One region of the Chroococcidiopsis sp. TS-821 genome, then DNA from elsewhere that is predicted to be linked to it. Evidence: predicted binding sites of a transcription regulator. Region 1 holds the regulator's gene; the other holds the start of a gene.
The links. The regulator HrcA, encoded in region 1, represses chaperone genes, less so after heat shock. The targets are predictions, from matches to a motif close to TTAGCACTCNNNANTNNNGAGTGCTAA.

Region 1 (7,737 bases):
GAATAATATAGTCAATAAAAAGAAACCATTTGTAGTAAAAAGTAGCGGGATAAGAAACTATGGGCGATCGAATACGAATAGTCTCGCTTATACCAAGTGCGACGGAAATCGTAGCAGCGCTAGGATTAGGAGATGCCATTGTTGGGCGATCGCACGAATGCGATTATCCTCTGGAAATAAAAGATCGTCCTGTATGCACCGCAGCGCGATTAAACTCAGAAGCGCCAAGTCAAGAAATTCATCAAAACGTTAACAATATATTGCGTTCAGCGTTGAGCATTTACGAAGTTAAACTCGATGTTTTAGAAGCACTCAAGCCAACACACATTATCACTCAAGACCAATGTGATGTCTGCGCCGTGAGTCTCCAAGACGTAGAAGCCGCAGTCGCGAAACTGACGCAGAGTCAACCGCAGGTTATTTCATTGCAACCCAATAGTTTGTCGGATGTTTGGCGCGATATCGAACGCGTTGCGAATGCATTAGGAGTGCGATCGCTAGAATTAATCGAAGATCTCGAAGCGCGGGTGAAAATTTGTCAGCAGAAGACTGCGCACCTATCGGTCGAGGAACTCCCCACCGTTGCTTGTATCGAGTGGACAGATCCGCTCATGACAGCAGCTAACTGGATTCCCGAACTTGTAGCCAAAGCTGGAGGACAACCGCTATTTAGCGTCAGCGGTCAGCCTTCGCCCATTATTACTTGGGATACGCTCGTTGCGACTAATCCTGATATAATCATCTTTATGCTATGTGGATTTGGTTTACAGCGTACCCGTACTGAAGCGATCGCGCTAAAGACGCATCCAGCATGGGAGAAACTGAAGGCTGTACAGCATCAAAGAGTCTACATTACGGATGGTAATTCTTACTTCAATCGTCCTGGACCGCGCCTCGTTGATTCGCTAGAAATCCTAGCAGAGATTGTGCATCCAGAAATTTTTGATTATGGTTACAAGGGAACTGGATGGGAACTGCTATAGCTCTTATGCTAAACACTCGTTACTTGTATAGGAATATCTGCTGATAACGGCGGGCGCGCGCACAGATAAATTAGTGGACCGAACAGCGGTATGAGTGCTGCAACCCAATAAAGTCGAGAATTTTGCAAGCCGCGACGTGCCATATCATCTCCTAACAACGCTGGAAATAACAAGCACAATAAACAAAAATCCAAACTCATCACGTGAATAAAGCGACTTGTTCGCCATTGATTGATAAAGTCTCCCCAATCGCCATTGCTCAAACCATAAGTAACAATCATAGCTGCTGCGATCGTTAGTACTATTCCCGTCCACCGCGAATCCAACACCTTAAGGAAGGTATTTTTTTCGCCGGGAAACGTTGTACTTGGTTCGCGTAAAGCTAAATAAGGTAGCAGTGCAAATGCACCAACTCCAAACGAAAGCACCGCAAAAGGGGTAGCTGGAATTTTTTGCGTCCGACCATCAAAAAATAGCAAACAACTATAAATTATCGGCCAAACACCCATAATGTAAAATAGTGCAACAATTAGCGGGTTAATGCCATCGATTTTGCCAATAGAAAGATTTTTAATCAGTTCAAACGTATCCGGTTGATTTGGTGGTGCAAAGAAAAAGGCGTAAATTGCGAGTCCTACCCAAAGTGCGCCAAAGCCAATTTTTCTAATCATGATGAACTAACTTAAAGCTTCAGAGAGATAATCAGCCGCTGCTTCGACAACAGCGATCGCGGTTTCGTAATCCATACGTGTTGGTCCTAAAACACCGACACTCCCGACAGGAACTTCTCCACGTCGATACGTCGCTGAAATTAGCGTACACATCCGAATCGGTTGTAGCGGGTTTTCTGAGCCAATGCGGACACTAACGCGATGCTTAGTATATTCTCCTTCGCGTTCTTCAAAAATCAAAGGCCACAGTTGGTCTTGTTCTTCTTCGAGCAAATGAATGATGGTTTGTACCTGCTGCAGTTCAGCAAATTCAGGTTGACGCAATACCTCAGAAACACCCCGAATCATAATTTGCGTTCCTGCTGGAACTTTACGGCGGCTAAGTTCTCCTAAAAAACTTTTCAAGACATCGCCATAACGCTGAAAGTCGCGGTCTAATTGATGCCAATTTAAATTGGCAATTTCCGAAAGCGATCGCCCGCGCAAATGCGCGTTTAAAAAGTTTGATAAGATTTGTAATTCGCGTTCAACCGCTTCTGCATCAGGCGTTGCGTGTGGTGGTGCTGGAAGGTCCATCACCGCTGAATGTGTCTCGTAGGTATCTGTCACAACGATGAGCATCGCTTTTCCTGGTTCGATTTGCACAAGCTGTAAATGCCGCAGTTGCGTTGTCGTCGTCTGTGGCATTGTAATTAAAGTAATGCAGCCGCTAACTGTCGCCAGGATTTGCGCTGCGCCTTGTAACAGGGCTTCAATACTCCAATCTTCCCACTTCAGCCGTTCGTGAAAGACCTGCTCGACTTGCTTTGCTAAAATTTCTGATGGAGAAATAAGTTGATCGACATAAATCCGGTAACCCGAATCCGACGGGATGCGTCCAGCAGAGGTATGCGGTTGGTACAGTAGTCCGACTTTTTCCAACACGCCCATTGTGTTACGTATTGTTGCCGAGCTTACCCCAAGATTATATTCTTCTACCAATGCTTTAGACCCAACCGGTTCGGCGGTAGCAATGTAGTGGCGCACCGTTGCCCAGAGAATATGCTGTTGCCGAGCATTAAGCTGCACTTGCATAGCTGATTGAAACACGGAGATGTTGAATGAGTTTTTTAAAAAAAGTTAGCTTTTAAATAGCAATTTATTAATTTAATTAATATAAGATAACAAATCTCCCTACAAGTGGAAATAAGTAACAAGGTATATTTCGTTGCTTTGAGGCTAAGGACGATTGAGATAGCATCCTCGACCGCATGCAGCAAATCCGCCCTGATGTGACAATCACTCGTCAGAATTAATACTTACTATGACTCAACTCGAATTAAAAATTGTATTCTAACTTACTCAAACCTGCTCTTTATCGCAATAGCAAGGATTGTCAATACCGAGGAATTGCCGGATTGATTGTTAAAGAATACGCGTCAATACCTCCAGCAATATTTTTCACGTTTGTAAATCCCTGCTGCTGCAACCATTGGCACATTTGAGCCGAACGAATGCCATGATGACACATCACAAGTGTTTCGACATCAGGGTCAAACCGCGCGAGTATAGTCTCTGCCCAAGTGGCAAATTGACTTAACGGTAATACCTCAAAACCTGGAATTGAGGCGATCGCCACTTCTTCTGGTTCGCGAACATCAATTAGCTGTAACGCGGATGCAGATGGATTGCGCAAGCGCTGTTCGAGTTCGGTAACGCCAATTTGGGCGATTGGTTGACGAAATTGAGAGGTCATAGGCTATCTTTATAGAGCGTTACAACCGTATTTTTATTATCTTCTAGTCCTCAGGTGGGAAAATTTCCGGTTTTAAGCGTATTAAACTAAGTTTTAGCATTTTACAGCAAGGGTCGGAGATCAGAGGTCAGAGGTTAGGGCGAAACCAATGAAAGCAATGATTCTGAGCCTCGATATAACTTGCTATTTAGCAAGCTGATTAACTATCGCTTTGTGCGGTCTGGGGTAAAACATGATGAGGCGACGTTTCTTTTATTTCTTAACTGTTAGTGCTGTTGTACTGCTATTGACGGGTATCGGTGGCTGTTATTGGTTAGTACGCGGTAGTCCACTCACGTTGTTACAAGGTGGAACGCAAGCAACACCAGAAGCCGCAATCTTTGTGCCAAAGCAAGCACCTGTGATGATATCTATTTTAGTTAATCCCGACCGCTTGGAGAAATTGCGACAGGTTGTAGCCCGTCCGAAACAAAGGCGACAATCGCGTCAAGAAATTGACCAAATTAAAACCGCATTACTCGCAAACACCGGATTGGATTACCGACGGGATATTCAGCCTTGGCTAGGAGATGAAATCACCGTTGCAGTAACCACCAACGACTATGACCGCGATTCGTACAATGGTCAACAACCAGGATATCTCATGGCACTAGCAACTAAAGATGCAGAAAAAAGCCGCGAATTTTTACAGCTTGTCTTTGCCAAACAGGCGATAGCCCCAACAGATTTAGAGTTTGAAGACTACAAAGGCGTTCATCTTGTCTACCACAAAGCACGTCCGCAGGCAGAACCATCACTAAAATCGCCAAAGCGGATACTTTCAGGTGCAGTAATTGGCGATCGCTTTGTGCTACTGGCGAATCATCCAATGGTCATCAAAGACGCGATTAATAACGTGCAAGCACCGGATCTGAACCTTACAACATCGAGTCGTTACCAACAGGCTTTGGCGCAGTTACCTCATCGGCGACTGGGCTTAGCATTTTTGAATCTACCCAGTGTTGTTTCTTGGCAAAAACTCGAATCGGCGGCGCAATATGAAAGCCAAATTATCGCGTTAGAAGCAAACCGCAAAGGATTGTTAGCCGAAACAACACTCCTTGCTGCATCAACTCCAGAAGTAACTTCTACCCCAGAATTGACCGAACCTGTCGGTGCTTTACAATACATCCCCGCAACAAGCGGCTTGGCGATCGCCGGAACAAATTTGAGCAACTTAAACAATACCGCGCTAAGTCAACTTTGGACGCAAGTTACGCATATATCAACTTCTGGCTACGACGCGATTTCACGCTTGATTAACCAACCTCTAGCTAACCTGCAACAGCGCTGGGGTATCGATTTTGCGCAAGATATTTTTAGCTGGGTACAAGGCGAGTATGCCCTAGCTCTCTTACCACACAGCGATAGATTAACTGCAGATTGGGTTTTTGTCGCTGAAAAATCCGCAGCTACCGCCGAAGGAATTTCGCGCTTAGATGCGCTGGCGCGACAACGCGGCTATGACATTACAGTACTACCGCTCGCCGAACACAAAGTTACCGCTTGGACGCAGTTGACAACAGCCCCAATAAATCAAGCAAGTAACTCTGAAGAAGACGCAATTACAATTCGAGCCAAAGTTCTGGGCGTACGCGGAACAACCGATAAATACGAAATTTTGGCAACTTCGGTAGATGCGATGGATGCTGCGCTTAAAGCGTATCGCAATGGTTCATTACTCAACGATGCAAAATTTCAAGCAAGTATTGAAGCTATCCCGCAGCCAAATGCGGGTTATGTTTATCTTGATTGGATGGCGACTCAATCACTGCTAGAACGTCAGTTACCCGCACTCAAGCTTGTGGAAGTCATTGCCAAACCCTTATTTGACAATTTGCGATCGCTTACCGTTAGCAGTTACGGTAGCGAGCCTGGACTACTTAAAGGTGGTGCGTTCTTGCGGTTGAACGGGTAAATATATCGTCAAAGTTACAACCCATGCACGAAATCCCATAAATGGTGTGCCAGTTGTAATTTACTACATTGCGGAATTTCTACTTGTCGTCCTTGAGTATCTAAAAAGATTGCTTGGTTGAAGTTACTGCCAAAACCAGCATCAGTTCGATCAATGGGATTGGCAACGATCGCATCGAGTTTCTTTTGCGCTAATTTTTGTCGTGCAGGAGTGATAATATCTCCAGTTTGTGCAGCAAAACCAATGAGGCGTTGGTAGCTTTGTTTGCGACGTCCGAGTTCTGCCACAATATCGGGTACGGGTGCAAGTGGTAACTGTTGGGGAAGCGATCGCTTTGGTAATTTATCCTTACTATACTCGGCGGGCTTCACATCAGCGACTGCGGCGCACATCACCGTTAAATCAGCATCAGGGAAGTTTTCCAACATTGCTTGCTGCATTTGTTCGGCATTCACAACCGCGATCGCGCGCATTCCAGAAGGAACACTCCACTCTACTGCTGTGTGAACTAACGTGACGATCGCCCCACGATGGAGCGCTGCTTGCGCCAAAGCTAGCCCCATCTTCCCTGTGGAAGGATTACCAATAAACCGCACGGGGTCTAAGTACTCGCGCGTTCCCCCTGTACTAATTAAGACGCGTTTACCAAGTAAGTCGCGCTTACCTTGAGTATGAAGTAAAGATTGCACTCCTGTAACAATTTCGGTAGGCTCTGCCATGCGTCCTGCGCCGACGCGATCGCACGCCAGTAACCCGTAACCGGGTGCCAATGCATGAAACCTTGTATCTGTCAAGAGTTGTTGCCAATTGCGCTGCACAGCGACTTGTTGCCACATTTCGGTGTTCATCGCTGGTGCTAACAACACCGGACACTGCGAAGCCAAAACAGTATTTGTTAACAAATTGTCCGCAGTACCGTAGCTTAATTTAGAGAGCGTATTGGCTGTCAGCGGTGCAATAACAAACACATCCGCCCACTCACCGAGTTCAATATGCAGTGGACGTGGATGCGGTTGCCAAAAATCGGCATCTGTATATGCTGGGTGACGCGATAGCGTCGCAACCGTTAACGGCGTAATAAACTGCTGCGCTGAATCTGTCAGAATCACCCGCACCTGCATCCCAGCCTGAAACAGCGTGGAAATCACTTCACACACCTTATAAGCTGCAATTCCGCCGCCAATACCAATTAATATCTTTTGTTTCATGATATTTCGCAGCAGCAAAACTCCGCGTTGCTCAAGACGACGCAGGGAGATTTACTCGTCAAGAGAGTTGGTTCTGCGTCACCCCTCATCATACGGCTCCAAGTCCAACAAATGAATGTACGGTTCAACCAACTCCGGGCGCTGAAACGCGATCGCCCGCAACAAATGCCAGTCTTGTAAGCCGTCAAAGATATTTGTATAGTTATCTTGCTCTAGACGTGCTGCTAACTTTTCAACGTCTGTAGCGGTCATATTAGCAATATCCTGCTGGGACAAACTCAAAGTGTTCATCATTGCTTATGCCTCCCTAGAGCAATATCGACGACCCGTAGAAAAATTCAGTATTACTGAATAACTTTATTGATTTTACTCAGTTAATCTACGTAAGATATGTATTACATCAGTCGGGATCGTAGAAATTTCGTATTAGTTAATATTTGCTTTGGCGCGACATCACTTCTAAAACAAAATTACGTATCACTGGCAAAACTTCAGGTCGAATTTCGTGTGCCATATTAAACTCGTGATATTGCACCGCAATACCCAAAGAACGCAAACTCTGTTGCGCAGATACAGCCGCTTGTATCGGTACGACTGAATCTTGACGACCGTGGACTAGCAATACTGGCGGAGACGTTGTCTCAATTTCTGTGAGTGGATGCATATAACCACTTAAACCAATCAAACCTGCAAGTGGAAGCGTTAACCCCACATCTAAAGTCATCGCTGCACCTTGCGAAAATCCACTCAAAATCGTCCGCGACAATGGAACACCTATACTACTTTCTAGTGACTGCAACCACTCTTTTAGCAGTTGACGACTTTCGGCTAACCCTTGACCTTGATATTCATGCTCCAAGTTGTACCACATCCTACCTGTTGATACATAAGGATGCGGAAATGGCGCATTAGGAAACAAAAACTGATATTCAGGTAAGTTCAACAGTGGCGACAGCGATGCTAAATCTTGAGAATTTGCTCCCCAACCATGCAAAAAAACAATGATTCCCTTTGGTGGTTCTCCTGACGTTGGTGGAACTGAAATTACTTCTAAAGCCAGAACTTTGCTCCTTTTATTTAAACTCTTCTACATCATCCTATATAAATCTAAGTCGCTCGGTAAGCTTTTGGCGCCATCCCAGTTATATGGCGAAATTACTTACTCTAATGACTATGGCTAATA
Region 2 (7,737 bases), on a different contig from region 1:
TCTGTGTTAAGAACAACGAGAAATTGAGTGCGATCGTCAACTCTAAAACACCTAAATTCTTACAATTTTTCCAAAAACTACCGCTATACGTTGCGAATGGCTGGCAATTCTTACGTTTGTACCTGATTAAGCCAATCGATGTAGCAACACAACAAGGTACAGTGCGTTAAAATTTTCAAGTTTTGCTCCGCTGCGGTGGTTCTGCAAAGCGCAGAGCCACTTTTTTTTGTGAACAGTTACAGACGCTAAGAAATGCGCGATCGCTTATTCATCATTTTGAGCTTTCTTTTTTACCTGCAATTATTGACTCCCGCCCACAGTCAACCACAAGTTTCTCCCTCTCCCCGTGCATCTGATTTAGATTTGAGTTCAGACATTGAAGATAGCCCAGTTTTACAGCGCTGGCGCGAGCAAGTACCAAATATATTAGAGGAAATCACGCACGATCCTAGTTTTCGCACGCGTTTCCGCTTAGGTTATGCTTTGTTTCCATCGACGCACGCCACAGGAATCACCCTCGGAGTTGAAGATGTTTTTGTTAGTAACACTCGTTTTACTATAAGTGGCGAATATCACGCAGCTTTTAATCGCGATCGCATCGCATACGGGGCAGATTTGCGCTATTACTTGCGTCCTTTGGGTAGCTACATCAACGTTGCACCAGTTATAGGGTATCGTTACTTAGAAACTGATGCTTATCTTATTGAAGGACTTAATCTTGGCGCGCGACTTCTGTTAGTTCTCTCTCGCAATGGTGCAGCAGATATCTCGCTCACTCAAAGTTGGGTAGCCCTGGGTTCGGATACTGAAGTAGCTTTAACGACACTATCTGTCGGCTATGCTGTCACGCCAAATCTACGTATTTCTACTGATTTTCAAAAACAAACATCTCATCAAAGTAACGATAGCCGCGTTGGAATTGTCTTAGAGTGGATGCCGTAAGATTACAGCAATTCTAAGTTCTAAACGGTTCAGCGAGGTGTAACGTATTGCGCTGTCATGTCGCAGATATTCATAACTCACTCAAGTTGTATTTTGTCATAGCAGGGGTCAGGGTTTTAGCCTGAGTTAGGGGAATCATTAAGGTATTGGGGGGAACTGTTAAGTCATTTATATTTACTACAGTCCCCAAGTTACCCCACTTATTCAATCTACGAATAGTGTGCTTCGACCATAGCTGCTAAGACTGCGGGGTCGAGCAGTGAATCGGCAGTTTGTTGACGCCACTTCAACAGTTCGCTTCTTAAAAAATTCTGAGTGTTTTGATAGCCCAATTTACCAGCTAAATTATTAAATTCGTATGGATCGTCGTGCAGATCGTATAACTCCTCAGCAGGTGGGTTTAAACACGTATCTAGAGCTAATCTGGCTCGATTTCTTGCAGGTAGTTGTCGTGATTCGGCGAAAGCTGGATCTCGATCGACTGTAATATAAGGGTTTTGACGATCGGGCAACAAATTGAGAATGTATTTGAAACGTTTACCTCGAATACTACGACGTGGATAAAAGTGCGTCTTCACGTGGCTCGTGTATTCTGCAAAAATAAAATTGCGCCAGCCTGCTGCGTTTTGCTGGAAAAGTGGAAACAGCGATCGCCCTGACACTTTGGGGATTTTTATTCCGACAGCCTGTAATACTGTAGGCAAGATGTCGATATTAGAAACAAAGGCAGATTCTACTAAATTAGGTGAAATTTTACCAGACCAACGTATGAGTAGCGGAATTCTCAAGCCAGCTTCATAACAGCTTCCTTTAGCCCGTACAAAGCCTGGACCGTGATCTCCCAAAAAGATAACCAATGTATTTCGGTCTAGTCCTTGCCGATTGAGCTGATTGAGCAGTAATCCAATTCCTGCATCCAAGCGAGCTACACCATTGTAATAACCTGCTGTTCTTTCGCGCATCGCTGGAGTATCGACACCTTGCCAAGCAAATGGCGGTACCTCTGTAGAACTATAAGGTTGTTCAGGATAATTTTTGAACTGAGTTTCAAAAGGAGTATGAGGGTCGCTGTAGCTGACTACTAAGAAAAATGGCTGTTGCGGTTGTTGTGCAAAAAATTCTCCTGCGCGTTGCGCTACTAATTGAATGTTGCGCGTGTTAATTTTTGTTGGTGGTATGTTAAGGTCAAAAGGAAATGAGGTCTCTGGATAAACGTGCAGCTTGCCAATAATTCCCGTACGGTACCCTGCAGCTTTCAGCAATTGAGGTAGAGTAACCACTCTAGAAGCCATGGCGTAGCCACTGTTAGGGTAAGCAAGTCCAATTTGTCCAACTGGCTCATTTGGCAATCCACCTGTTTGGTGAGGGTAAAGTCCAGTAAAGAGACTGCTACGTGAGGAACTGCAAGACGCTTGAGTAACGTAGCTATTGAGAAATTGAATACCTTCACTCGCAAGTCGATCGATATTAGGTGTTCGTGCTAGTTTATCCCCGTAACAACCTAGCGTTTGTCCTAAATCGTCAGCTGTAATCAACAAAATATTTGGTCGAGTTGCTGAATGTCCTTTTAAAGAAAAGAGCAATTCACCCAAAGCAGTAGCTGCAGCAGTCGCAACCGAGTAATTGAGAAAATTGCGGCGGGTCAGTTTGTTGTTGAGTTTAGCTTGCTGCATAAACTTATCTAGCCTCATACGTTAGAATGCACCCCGATGTACTCTAAAAAATTTATGTCCTTGCAAGAACGCTAAGGTACTCGGTGAACAGAAGTATTTCACAACCTAACCCTCCACTGTTAGGTGAAAATTACACAACGTTTAATGTAGTCAGGACAACAAAAATTCGGTTCAGTATCTATACGGAAGAGTTGACGATTTTAGAGAAGTTCGGTAAACCGTACCAATGATTTTGTTGCGATTGCGCGCGCTGTTCGCTAAATTAGCACTCAGGAGTTGAGAGTGCTAAAAGCAGAAAATTTTGTATGGCAGCAGTATCTCTAAGTGTTTCCACAGTTAAGCCTTTAGCTGACCGTGTATTTGTTAAAGTCAGCGCATCCGAAGAGAAAACCGCAGGCGGATTATACTTACCCGATACCGCCAAAGAAAAGCCACAGGTCGGAGAAGTTGTCGCGATCGGTCCTGGTAAACGCAACGACGACGGTTCGCGCCAGGAAATGGAAATCAAAGTCGGCGACAAAGTCCTTTACTCGAAGTACGCAGGTACAGACATCAAACTTGGTACGGATGAATATGTGCTGTTGTCCGAAAAAGACATCCTTGCAGTAGTTAGCTAATGGCTAATAGGTAATCGTTAAACCAATTACCAATTACCAGTTACCAATTACCAGTTACCAATTACCAACATCATAGATAACTATGGCAAAGCGCATTATTTACAACGAAAACGCTCGTCGTGCCCTGGAAAAGGGTATGGATATTTTAGCTGAATCTGTTGCTGTCACTCTAGGTCCAAAAGGACGCAACGTAGTGCTCGAGAAGAAGTTTGGCGCACCACAAATTGTCAACGACGGCGTAACAATTGCTAAAGAAATTGAATTAGAAGATCACGTAGAAAATACCGGTGTTTCGCTGATTCGCCAAGCTGCTTCTAAAACTAATGATGCTGCTGGTGACGGTACAACTACCGCAACCGTTTTGGCGCATGCCATGGTTAAAGAAGGCTTACGCAACGTCGCCGCAGGTGCTAACGCGATCGCACTCAAGCGTGGAATTGATAAAGCAACCCATTTCTTAGTAGAAAAAATTGCTGAACACGCGCGTCCAGTAGAAGATTCTAAGGCGATCGCACAAGTTGGTGCCATTAGCGCTGGTAACGACGAAGAAGTCGGTCAGATGATCGCTGATGCGATGGATAAAGTCGGTAAGGAAGGCGTCATTTCCCTCGAAGAAGGAAAGTCGATGACGACTGAACTTGAAATTACCGAAGGGATGCGCTTTGACAAAGGCTACATCTCGCCTTATTTTGCTACCGATCCGGAGCGGATGGAAGCTGTCTTTGATGAGCCTTTTCTCCTGCTGACCGATAAGAAGATTACCTTGGTACAAGATTTAGTACCAGTACTAGAGCAAGTTGCACGTTCGGGTCGTCCGTTAATTATTATCGCAGAGGACATCGAGAAAGAAGCGCTAGCCACTCTCGTTGTTAACCGCTTACGTGGCGTATTAAACGTAGCTGCGGTAAAAGCTCCTGGCTTTGGCGATCGCCGCAAAGCAATGCTCGAAGATATTGCCGTTCTCACCGGTGCTCAAGTGATTACAGAAGACGCTGGTTTGAAGCTAGAAAATACCAAGCTGGATATGCTCGGTAAAGCTCGCCGTGTCACAATTACCAAAGACAACACCACAATCGTTGCGGAAGGTAACGAGCAAGCTGTTAAGGCTCGTTGCGAGCAAATTCGTCGTCAAATGGAAGAAACCGAGTCTTCCTACGACAAAGAGAAACTACAAGAGCGACTAGCGAAACTTGCTGGTGGAGTTGCGGTTGTGAAAGTTGGTGCAGCTACCGAAACCGAAATGAAAGACCGCAAGCTGCGCCTGGAAGATGCGATCAACGCAACTAAAGCCGCTGTAGAAGAAGGTATTGTTCCTGGTGGCGGTACAACTCTAGCTCACTTAGCTCCTGAGTTGGAAACTTGGGCTAGCAGTAATCTTCAAGGCGAAGAATTAATTGGTGCAATGATTGTTTCTCGCGCCTTGTCTGCACCACTCAAGCGGATTGCAGAGAATGCTGGTCAAAATGGTGCTGTGATTGCTGAGCGCGTTAAAGAAAAAGATTTCAATGTTGGCTTCAACGCTGCAACCAATGAGTTTGTTGATATGTTTGAAGCTGGTATCGTTGACCCTGCTAAAGTAACTCGTTCGGCATTACAAAACGCTGCATCGATCGCTGGTATGGTTTTGACTACTGAGTGTATTGTCGTTGATAAGCCAGAACCAAAAGAGAATGCTGCAGCTGGTGCTGGTGCTGGTATGGGCGGCGGAGATTTTGATTACTAATTAGTAATTCTACTTACTGTGGGGCGGGAATTTTGCCTGCTCATTTATAGCAGCTGCTTCCTAAGAGAAGTGGCTGTTTTTTGTTTTTTGTAGACGCGCAGCAAGCATCATGCTGTAGGTCTCGACGATCGCAGCAATTGCTTATATTTCAAATCTTCCCCTTCGTATTTACTTAAGCAAATCATTTACGGGATCAGTAGTTAAAGAAGTCGGTTTACAAATTTGCAGCATCTACTTCTCACTCTGGCAAAAACCATTGCGGACAAAGTTAAATACAGCCTTTTTTGGAAAATTTATATATTCAAGTATCTTGTTTAGGAAATTCAATAATTCTAAAATAATCCCAAATCAGGTGTCAGAACTTCTCCCAAACTTTTTCATCAGTGACTTTGTGGTAACCTACGGCAAGCTGCCATACATCCATGTCGTATTAGAATGCGATAAAATCCAGCAGCAAATGCAGTCGCACTTCTCTACAATCAGTCATGAGCGAATCTATTTCTGATGCCGCACCGTTATACACTTTAAGTCCGCTGACGCGCTTTTCTGATAGAGCCGCTGATTATGCCAAGTATCGCCCTGGTTATCCATCTGAAGCGATTGACGTTATTCTGCAAGGATTAGAGACATCGCAAGTAATAGTAGCAGACATTGGTGCAGGAACAGGTATTTCCTCGCGATTACTAGCCCAACGAGGAGTGCAAGTTATAGCGATTGAACCAAACGCCGCGATGCGAGAAATGGCAGAGTCTCACCAACTCATGGAATTTCGTGACGGAACGGCAGAAGTGACGCATTTACCTAGTAATTTTGTCGATGTAGTCACTTGCTTTCAGGCATTTCATTGGTTTAATCCTGAGCCAAGCTTGCAAGAATTTTACCGCATTTTAAAAAAACCGACAGGACGATTAGCACTTGTCTGGAACGAGCGCGATCGCCAAGATAGTTTTACTGCGGAGTATAGCGAATTATTACGCCAAGCTTCTAGCAATCATCCTGCAGAATCGCGTTTTAAATCGGTAGAACCACTATTTATAAATCCATACTTTGTTAATATTCAACAATACGAGTTTACCTACAAGCAAGAATTAGATTTACCTGGGTTAATAGGTCGAGCTTTAAGTGTTTCTTACATACCCAATGAAGAACTAGCAAAACAGCAACTTATGGCAAGCTTAAAGCACTTATATTATCAGAGTTGCAATGAACGAGGAATAGTTCAACTAAAATACTGCACTAGCGTATATATTGCAGAACCCAAATTAAGTTAAATAAAGTACTTTTTACTAGCAAAATCATGCTGAACTAATTCTTTAAATCTACTTATCCTTTTCACGGAAAAGTACTTTTTCATCGCTTAATAGTTCCATTAATGCTTTTAAAAGTTCATTTTGTTCTTGGTGAAGTGCTTCTAATTTAGTAGAAATTTCAGTAAGTTGTTGATATTTATCTTTAACAACTAAACTACTTTGTTGTAAAGTTAATTGTTCAGTAGGCTTGTTGAGCATTAATCTTCCTAAATTATGCAATGTATGAAAAATAGAGATAGTCCCTACTTGAAGTAATTTTAATGGTGCTTGCCATAAAGATGTTACTAACCGATCGATAAGACGACCAATTGCTTTTATTAAACTCCAGGAGATCGCAACGACAAACAACAATACAATTAGACTAATAATTGGATGCTCAATCCCCCAAATAAAGATTTCTGCCAAGCGTAAAATTGTTGGATGATCTTGTAGCCAATCACTCACAGTCGAGGCGATCGCGCTTTGAATATCAACTGCTTTAATAGCTTTTCCCGTAGTTTGTGTTAGAGTTTCTTTCGCTTGTTGCGTAGCATTTTGTAGACGATCCTGCGCATTGAATAAAACATTTCTTATCTGGTCTAAACTAGTATATATTTTTTGCTGTAGTTCACTATCTACTTGTGTTGTCATATTAAAAGCACCTTAGAAGTGGAAAGATTAAACATTGAGTTAGGTAATAGGTAATGGATAGCAAATAAAAAATACTATTACCTACGACCAGTTACCAATTACCACCTTTAAGTTATACTCTTACTTAGTTTAGTTTTTGAAATTGAACGCGCAATCCATCTTTAGGACGGCTAGTAGGAAATCTGGTGTCTTCTAGATTTTGATTGGGTAACAGCTTCCATTCATAGTTACGCAGTAGATGTGCTGCAATAATTTTCATTTCCATTTTGGCGAATGCGATTCCGATACAAATTCGCGGTCCACCACCAAAACCAATTAAACTGTAGGAACGCTGTTTATGTTCTTGGCGTTGCGGACTAAAACGGTCAGGATCGAAATGCTGTGGTTTAGGGTAAATTTCTGGTAATTGGTGGGTAAGTTTAATCGAATACGATACCATCCATCCTGCTGGTACATAATAACCGTGGAACTCAAATGGCTTGACGACACCACGAAAGCCTCCTGCAACTGGAGGATGCAACCTTTCAACTTCGGCTAAAACTTGGTCAAGATAAGGCATTTTGCCTAATTGTTCTAGCGATAATTCCTGTGAAGCTAACTCAAACTGCTCATCTCTTGCACGTTGTAATACCTCTGGATGAAGCGCTAATTCTAAACACAACCACGTTAGCATTGCAGTTGTTGTTTCGTGACCCGCAAAAAGCAGTAGCATCGCTTGCGCAATTAGTTCGCGATCGCTCATTCGGCTTCCATCTTCATCACGCGCTTGTACGAGTAAACTCAGCGCATCTTTAGTCGGATTTTCCTGGCGTTCTTTCACAACTTGAGTGAGGTAATGCAAA

Region 2: groES (co-chaperone GroES) is a predicted target of HrcA. The motif match lies at 2,878-2,904, and genes of this name have one in related genera.

The regions. Positions count from the first base shown of each region.
Region 1 is NZ_MVDI01000005.1:69,133-76,869, reverse strand. It holds gene B1A85_RS14590 (cobalamin-binding protein) at 60-983, shown strand; gene B1A85_RS14585 (DUF2834 domain-containing protein) at 992-1,654, opposite strand; gene hrcA (heat-inducible transcriptional repressor HrcA) at 1,661-2,728, opposite strand; gene B1A85_RS14575 (rhodanese-like domain-containing protein) at 3,030-3,389, opposite strand; gene B1A85_RS14570 (DUF3352 domain-containing protein) at 3,622-5,346, shown strand; gene coaBC (bifunctional phosphopantothenoylcysteine decarboxylase/phosphopantothenate--cysteine ligase CoaBC) at 5,361-6,554, opposite strand; gene B1A85_RS14560 (DUF2555 domain-containing protein) at 6,633-6,845, opposite strand; gene B1A85_RS14555 (alpha/beta hydrolase) at 6,985-7,614, opposite strand.
Region 2 is NZ_MVDI01000011.1:58,443-66,179, forward strand. It holds gene acsF (magnesium-protoporphyrin IX monomethyl ester (oxidative) cyclase) at 1-170, shown strand, start outside; gene B1A85_RS20220 (hypothetical protein) at 253-942, shown strand; gene B1A85_RS20225 (sulfatase) at 1,152-2,615, opposite strand; gene groES (co-chaperone GroES) at 2,921-3,232, shown strand; gene groL (chaperonin GroEL) at 3,315-4,955, shown strand; gene B1A85_RS20240 (class I SAM-dependent methyltransferase) at 5,441-6,226, shown strand; gene B1A85_RS20245 (hypothetical protein) at 6,275-6,895, opposite strand; gene B1A85_RS20250 (cytochrome P450) at 7,020-7,737, opposite strand, start outside.